DNA from 2 places in the Sphingobium sp. TA15 genome. Region 2 is predicted to be linked to the other one. Evidence: riboswitches for the same ligand, from Rfam matches in the RefSeq annotation. Region 2 holds a riboswitch; the other holds the start of a gene.

Region 1 (3,366 bases), on a different replicon from region 2:
GCGCATCGACATGGCTGTAGGCGGCGGTGACGGTCAACGCATCGACAGGCTTCAGAGCCAGCATCGCCTCCACCCCCTTGGCGCGGGTGCGGTCCAGATTATTGTACCCGCCGTAAAGGCCGATCGAATAGTCGTAATTGATCTGGTCCTTCGTATCGCGGCGGAAGGCTGTGACGGACAGGATCGCCCGGTCGCCGTCCAGCCTTTGGTCGAAGCCGATGTCGTAGCTTTTCGACCGCTCCGGACGCAGGCCCGCATTGCCGACGTCGGCGCCGTAAAGCTGGTAGAGCGAAGGGGCCTTGAACCCCTCGCCATAGCTCATGCGGATATTGGTCGCGCCGGCGTTGGGCGTGTAGTTGGCATTGGCGCCGAAGGTGGTAGCGCCGCCGAACTGGCTGTGATCGTCATGCCGCGCGCCGGCGGTCAGCGACAGGCCGGCGACCGGCTTCACGATGGCCAGCGCATAGACGCTGTCCATATCGGCCCGGTGGCTTTCGGTCGAGCCGAAGCCGGAGAAGTCGTAATCGGGCCGTTCATGTTCATAGCCGAAGACCAGCTTCGCCTGATCGACCGGCTGATAGACGCCCTCATATTCGAAGCGCAGATTGGTGCCCGAATAGCCATAGGGGCCGAATGCGGATGTATAGTCGCGGTCCATGCGGAACCAGGTCACGGCCGCCCGGTTGGTGAGCCTGCCGTCGAACAGCGCCAGGTTCAGCCCAGCATAGCCGACATATTGATCGGATTTGGAAGTGTCCGCCGTGCTGTCCAACACGCCGTTGTCGGTATCCAGATCGGCATGGATATAATAGCCGCGCAGGTCGAGGCTGAGCGTATCGGTGAAGGCCAGCTTCAGCTTGGCATTGGCGGCGATATTCTCATAGCCGTCCTTTTCCGCGCCGTTGGCGGCGGAGGAAATGCCGTCGGTGTTGAAATAGGCGATGCCGACGCCGCCCGATGCGATGCCGCTGCCGCCCGAAACGTCCGCCTTGGCGTTCAGCGTGTCGCTATAGCCGTAATCGACCGACGCGTTGCCCGCGAAACCGGCGGCAGGCGTGCCGGTCATGACGTTGACGACGCCGCCGACCGCCTGGCTGCCATAGGCGATGGAGTTGGACCCCCGCAAAATTTCGATCCGCCGGATATTGCCGGTCAGCAGATTGCCGAAATCGTACATGTCGCCGATGCCGCTGGTGTCGTTGACCTTGACCCCGTCGATCAGCACCAGCGTCTGCGTCGTTTCCGCGCCGCGCAGCGAAACGCCGGTCACTCCGCCCAGGCTGCCGCTGCGGTTGAAGCGCACGCCCGGCGTGGTGGCCAGCAGGTCGACGACGCTGACGCTCTGGCGGGTGCGGATGGTTTCGGCGTCGATGACGGTGACGGCCTGGCCGACCTCGTCGCGGGGCTGCTCGATGCCCAGCGCGGTGACGATGATCTCGTCATCATCGGCGGCGAGGGCGGGCGCGGCCGCGAGCAAAGCGGCAAGAGAGATGGTGGCTTTCAACATTATATCTGTTTCCCTGAGCGTCGCTGCGACTTCATGGCTCAGGGCATCCGCTCATCGCGGTCGGCGCAGGGGGAAGTCGACGCCAGTGCCCTCCCCCGCACCGATGCGGCCCTGCGCCGCTTCGTCGCTCAGACGGAAAACACCGTGCCATGGCCAACCCCTGGGCCAGGGCAAGAGCGACCATGCGCCGGCAGGTCTCCTGGCTCGCGGGTCAATGCAGCGATGCACGCCTTCCCGGACTTGCGTCCAGTGGCCGGTCCATGGACCGAAGTGCATCGCGCTCACCGCTTACAGTTGCAGGGACAGCCGCGGAATAGGACGGTTTCCCGTCCGCACCGCATTCCCGTTTTCAGCCCTTTGAGGGCACCGGCGCGATCTTCTTTGCGCGCGAGGGTTTGTCCCCGCCCGCGCCGCGCGCCATAAGGGAAAGCGAGGACAATGCCAAGCGGCATGAGGAGGGACGGAATGCGATTGCTGGGCGCGGTTCTGGCCGGGGGACGATCCAGCCGCTTCGGCAGCGACAAGGCCTTGGCGATGCTCGATGGGCGGACATTGCTGGATCATGCGGCGGCGGCGCTGGGCGCGCATGTCGAGACGGTCGTGATTTGCGGGCGGCACGTTCCGGGAATGACCGGGCTGGCGGACCGGCCGGCGGCGGACATGGGACCGTTAGGGGGGCTGAACGCCGCGCTGCATCATGCGGCGGCGCAGGGTTATGACGCGGTGCTGACGACGGGGTGCGACGTTCCGGTCTATCCGGACGGGTTGGCGCAGGCCTTGATCGGGGATGGCGCGGCGATCCTGAAGGGGCAGCAACTGGCCGGATTCTGGCCCGCTTCATTGGCGGGAGAGCTGGATGCGCATCTGGCCGAGGAGAATAGCCGGTCGATCCATGGCTGGCTGGAGCGGGTCGGGGCGCGGATCGTGGAGCGGCCGGAGTTCGTGCTGCCCAATATCAACCGGCCGGAGGATCTGGAGCGGTTCACTTTTCCCCGATTGGGCTGAGCCTGTCCAAGGGTTCGGCTTCTCTTGAGGAGAAGAAGAGGGCTTCGACAGGCTCAGCCCGAACGGAGGAGATGTACGTCAGACCGTGATAGAGGCGCTTGCGGCCATGTCGGCGGGGAGATTTGTCCCCGCCACCGCTTCTCCGATCAGCAGCAGGGTCGGGTCTTCGTCGCTGATCGTCGCCACCAGAAAGGCCAGCGCCGACAGCTTGCCCCGGATCAACCGCTCATTGGGGAGCGAGACATTGACCGCCACCATCACCGGCGTCTCCGGATCGCGCCCGGCGGCGATCAGGGAGCGGCTGATTTCTCCGGCAGCGGCGCGGCCCATATAGATGCCCAGCGTGCCGCCCGGCCGGGCCAGCGCTTCCCAGTCGAGCTTCAGCGGCTCGCCCGCCTTCAGATGCGCCGTCACCAGCGTCAGCCCCCGCGCCACGCCGCGCAGGGTGAGCGAGGCATGGCCGCTCGCCGCCGCCGCGCTGGCCGTGGTGATGCCGGGGCAGATGCGCACGGCAACGCCCGCCTCCGCCAGATGCTCCATCTCCTCCGCCGAGCGGCCGAAGACCGAGGGGTCGCCGCCCTTCAGGCGGACGACGCGCTTGCCCGCCTTCGCCGCCGCCAGCAGCAGGTCGTTGATGCTTTCCTGCGCCTTGCTGTGGCGGCCGGAGCGTTTGCCGACGCTGACCCGCTCGACGCCCTGCGGGATCAGGCCCAGCACCCCCGGCCCCACCAGCGCGTCGTGGAAGACGATCTCCGCCGCCGCGATCAGCTTTTCGGCCTTGCGGGTCAGCAGGTCCGGATCGCCGGGGCCTGCGCCCACCAGCCAGACCTCGCCCGGGGCGATAAGCTCATTCG
Region 2 (3,366 bases):
GATGGTGCCGCGCAACTGCTGCGCCTGCGCGTCCAGGATCGCGGAGCGCTCGACCGGAGTCAGCATATTGTCCTGCCGCACGCCCAGGGCGCGGGCCTGCGCCGCACCGCTGCTCATTTCGGCGGCCACCTCCGGCGGCAGGGAAACCGCGCCGTCTCCCCCGGCGGACGCCGTCGCTCCGCTCGTCAGGGGGCGATCCAGTATCGCCAGCGCGCCGGCGCTATCCTGCCGGTTGATATGATGCATAGCCTCGAAATTGCGGCGCAGGCGGACTTGCACCGCATCGGCGGTCACGATCCGGCGCGCTTCGGCGAAGGCGGCCTCGGCCTGGTCGAACAGGCCCAGATTGGACAGTTGCAGGCCGCGATTGACCAGATATTCATGCGCCCGGTTCGCCCGTTCGGCAGGGGTCAGCTTCGCCGCATCCGGATCGCGGGCCAGCCGGTCGGTCAGGCTGTCGAAAAACTCCGCCGCTTCGGCATAATTGCCCGAAGCGTTGCGCCGATAGCCCTCCGCCAGCACAGTCTGCGGGTCCAGCGTCGCCGCCTGCAGTCGGGCATAACCCGCGTCGTTCGTCCCAACCGTCGCGATGTCGACCCGGCCCGGCACGATCCGCCCGGCCATGACGGAGCGCAGCCCCAGGTCGAGCGCGCTTGCATAGGCGGCATAGCCCTGCGCGACATAGATCGTCTTGCCGCGTTTGACGGCCAATATGCGATAGGCGCCGACCGCGCCCGCGCAGTTGCGCATGAGCGCCGAGCCTATGCCGGGCAAAGTGACCCCGCCGGGCGCATTGCACTCGATCGCCTCCCTGCGCGAAGCCGCAAGCCGATCCTGCAATGCCCCATCATCCTTGTCCGCACCGCGCCGCAGCGCATAGATCTGGCCGACGGGGCGCGCGGCATCCCGGCACACCAGCGTCCATGCGCGATCGAACATCGTTCGCGCTGCGGGGTCGCCAGTCGCGCTCTGCGCCTGGCATAGAGCGCCGCCTTCGCTGCCGATGCGGAAACTGTCCCTCAGCAACGGACGGTCCCCCGTCGCCTGGGCGTGCGCCGCCACGGACAGAGTCAAGGCGGCCCATCCCGCAAGCCCGCGAACCAACTTCCCCAAAACGCTCAAGGCCTATCCCCCAAACCCTGCCGGATATGTCCGTGCAAAGCCCCCTTTTGCATGATCGGGCCGTCATAACGCCCCCCGACGCCGCGCCGCAAGGCGAAACGCGCCCGGCAGGGGCATGTTCGCCCGCCTCCTGTCCAGGAGCAAACCAGGGAAGTGACAGTTGAGCCCTTGTTTTTGGGCGATACAGGCGGCCGATCCGCCGCTATGGTCGCCGGTGATCAAGCGAGTTGCAGCGCCGATCATAGAAGAATGGAAGACGTCATGCTGAACATGCCCTGGGACCAGCCCGCCACCATGATCGACCTGGACGGCAAGGCGCCGATCATCGGCACGATCCGCGATTGCGCCCAGCATTTCGCGATCTTCAAGCCCCATGCGAAGGAACAGGCGCGCATCCTGTTGACCCAGCCGGTCCATCGCGAAGGCCGCAAGACGCGAACCTGGGTGCTGGAGCCGTGGGAGATCGAAAAGCTGGTCGAACGGCTGAGGGCGGAGGTGCATTGAAATAGGATCGTCGTCCCCGGCGCTGCGAGTCCTACGCCTCCAGCGCCTCGCCGGGAGCGGCGCGTTGGCCCTGCCCGACGGAAGAAGTCGTCATTGCTCCTCTTCCCATTTGCTCGCCCAGCCTCTATGCACGCCCATGAAGGCGGGTTTCGGCTGGCCTTCATGATCGCGCCGGTGCCCCCTTCAGGGGGCTTAATAGGGAATGCGGTGATGAATCCGCGGCTGTCCCTGCAACTGTAAGCGGCGAGCGAGACGCATAGCGATCCTCCGCACATGCGGCAGGATCAGCCACTGGGCCGGACGCTAAGTCATGCGAGGCCTGGGAAGGCCATGCGCCAAGCCGTGACCCGCGAGCCAGGAAACCTGCCTGCGTCTGGTCGCTCTTGCCATGGTCCAGGGGATGGCCGCGGCACGGTCCTCCGTCTGAGCGACGCTTCACGCAGCGGGAGCTGCTGTCCGCATGCCGGGCGCAAGAGCGTCCGTCCGGCATGCAGGCGGCTTCCGTCCGGTTCGCAGACGCCGACGGGGATCGTCCCTATGACCATATCGTCCCATGCGCCGGCTGGCCGCCTGCGCCGCCGCGCCGCCGGCATGTTCGCCGGGCTCCTCGCCGCCAATCTGGCCGGCTGGATCGCGGCCTTCGCCATTTTCGCCGGCGACCCCGTCATGCTGGGCACGGCGTTGCTGGCCTGGAGCCTGGGCCTTCGCCATGCCGTCGATGCCGATCACATCGCCGCCATCGACAATGCGACCCGCAAGCTGATGCAGGATGGCCAGCGGCCCCTTGCCGTCGGCTTCTGGTTCGCCATCGGCCATAGCGGCATCGTCCTGATCGCCGCTGTCCTCATCGCCTTCGCCGCCAATGCGCTGAGCCGGGTGGAGGCCGCCGGAGCCATTGGCGGCACCATTGCGACGATCGGGTCGGCAACCTTCCTCTTCGCCATCGCGGCGATGAACCTGATCATCCTGCGATCAGTGCTCAAGACCTTCAACCATGTTCGAAGGGGCGGCGCCTATGTCGATGAAGACATGGACATGCTGCTCGGCAGCCGGGGTCTTCTGTCGCGCCTCTTCCGGCCGCTTTTCCGGCTGGTGACGCGAAGCTGGCACATGGCGCCGCTCGGCTTTCTCTTCGGCCTGGGCTTCGACACCGCGACGGAGGTCGCCATTCTGGGCCTGTCCGCCGGCCAGGCGGCCAGCGGCCTTTCCATCGCGACCGTCCTCATCTTCCCCCTGCTCTTTGCGGCGGGCATGGCGTTGATCGACACGGCGGACGGCGCGCTGATGATGGGCGCCTATCGATGGGCGTTCGTGAAGCCGATCCGCAAGCTCTACTACAACATCACCATCACGCTGGCGTCGGCGCTGGTCGCGCTGCTCATCGGCGGGATCGAGGCGGCGGCGCTGCTGGGCGACAGGCTCGGCCTCCGCGGCGGCGCATGGACCCTGGCCGCCGACCTTGGCGATCATTTCAACAGCCTGGGCTTCGTCATCATCGGCCTGTTCGCCGCCTGCTGGCTGCTGAGCTGGGCCATCTACCGCTGGAGAGGTTTCGACGAGATCGAGGTCGCCTCCATCGCCGGCCACCAAGCACAGGGAAATCCCGCATGAAGAAGATCCCCGCCACCGTCATCACCGGCTTTCTGGGCGCCGGCAAGACCACGCTGATCCGTCACCTCATCGAACATGCGGGCGGTCGTCGCCTCGCCCTCATCATCAACGAATTCGGCGATGTCGGCG

What was found. Region 2 has a riboswitch for cobalamin ahead of Sj15T_RS18870 (HoxN/HupN/NixA family nickel/cobalt transporter). Riboswitches for the same ligand answer to the same signal wherever they lie in the genome.
Region 1: it holds a riboswitch for cobalamin, as region 2 does, so the genes downstream of both, Sj15T_RS10635 (TonB-dependent receptor) here and Sj15T_RS18870 (HoxN/HupN/NixA family nickel/cobalt transporter) in region 2, are expected to answer to the same signal.

What each region holds. Positions count from the first base shown of each region.
Region 1 is NZ_AP025355.1:2,136,453-2,139,818, forward strand. It holds gene Sj15T_RS10635 (TonB-dependent receptor) at 1-1,507, opposite strand, end outside; cobalamin riboswitch at 1,679-1,893, opposite strand; gene Sj15T_RS10640 (molybdenum cofactor guanylyltransferase) at 1,973-2,512, shown strand; gene cobA (uroporphyrinogen-III C-methyltransferase) at 2,591-3,366, opposite strand, start outside; gene Sj15T_RS10650 (nitrate reductase) at 3,360-3,366, opposite strand, start outside.
Region 2 is NZ_AP025356.1:375,422-378,787, forward strand. It holds gene Sj15T_RS18860 (CHAT domain-containing protein) at 1-1,074, opposite strand, end outside; gene Sj15T_RS18865 (hypothetical protein) at 1,384-1,626, shown strand; cobalamin riboswitch at 1,782-2,012, shown strand; gene Sj15T_RS18870 (HoxN/HupN/NixA family nickel/cobalt transporter) at 2,164-3,237, shown strand; gene cobW (cobalamin biosynthesis protein CobW) at 3,234-3,366, shown strand, end outside.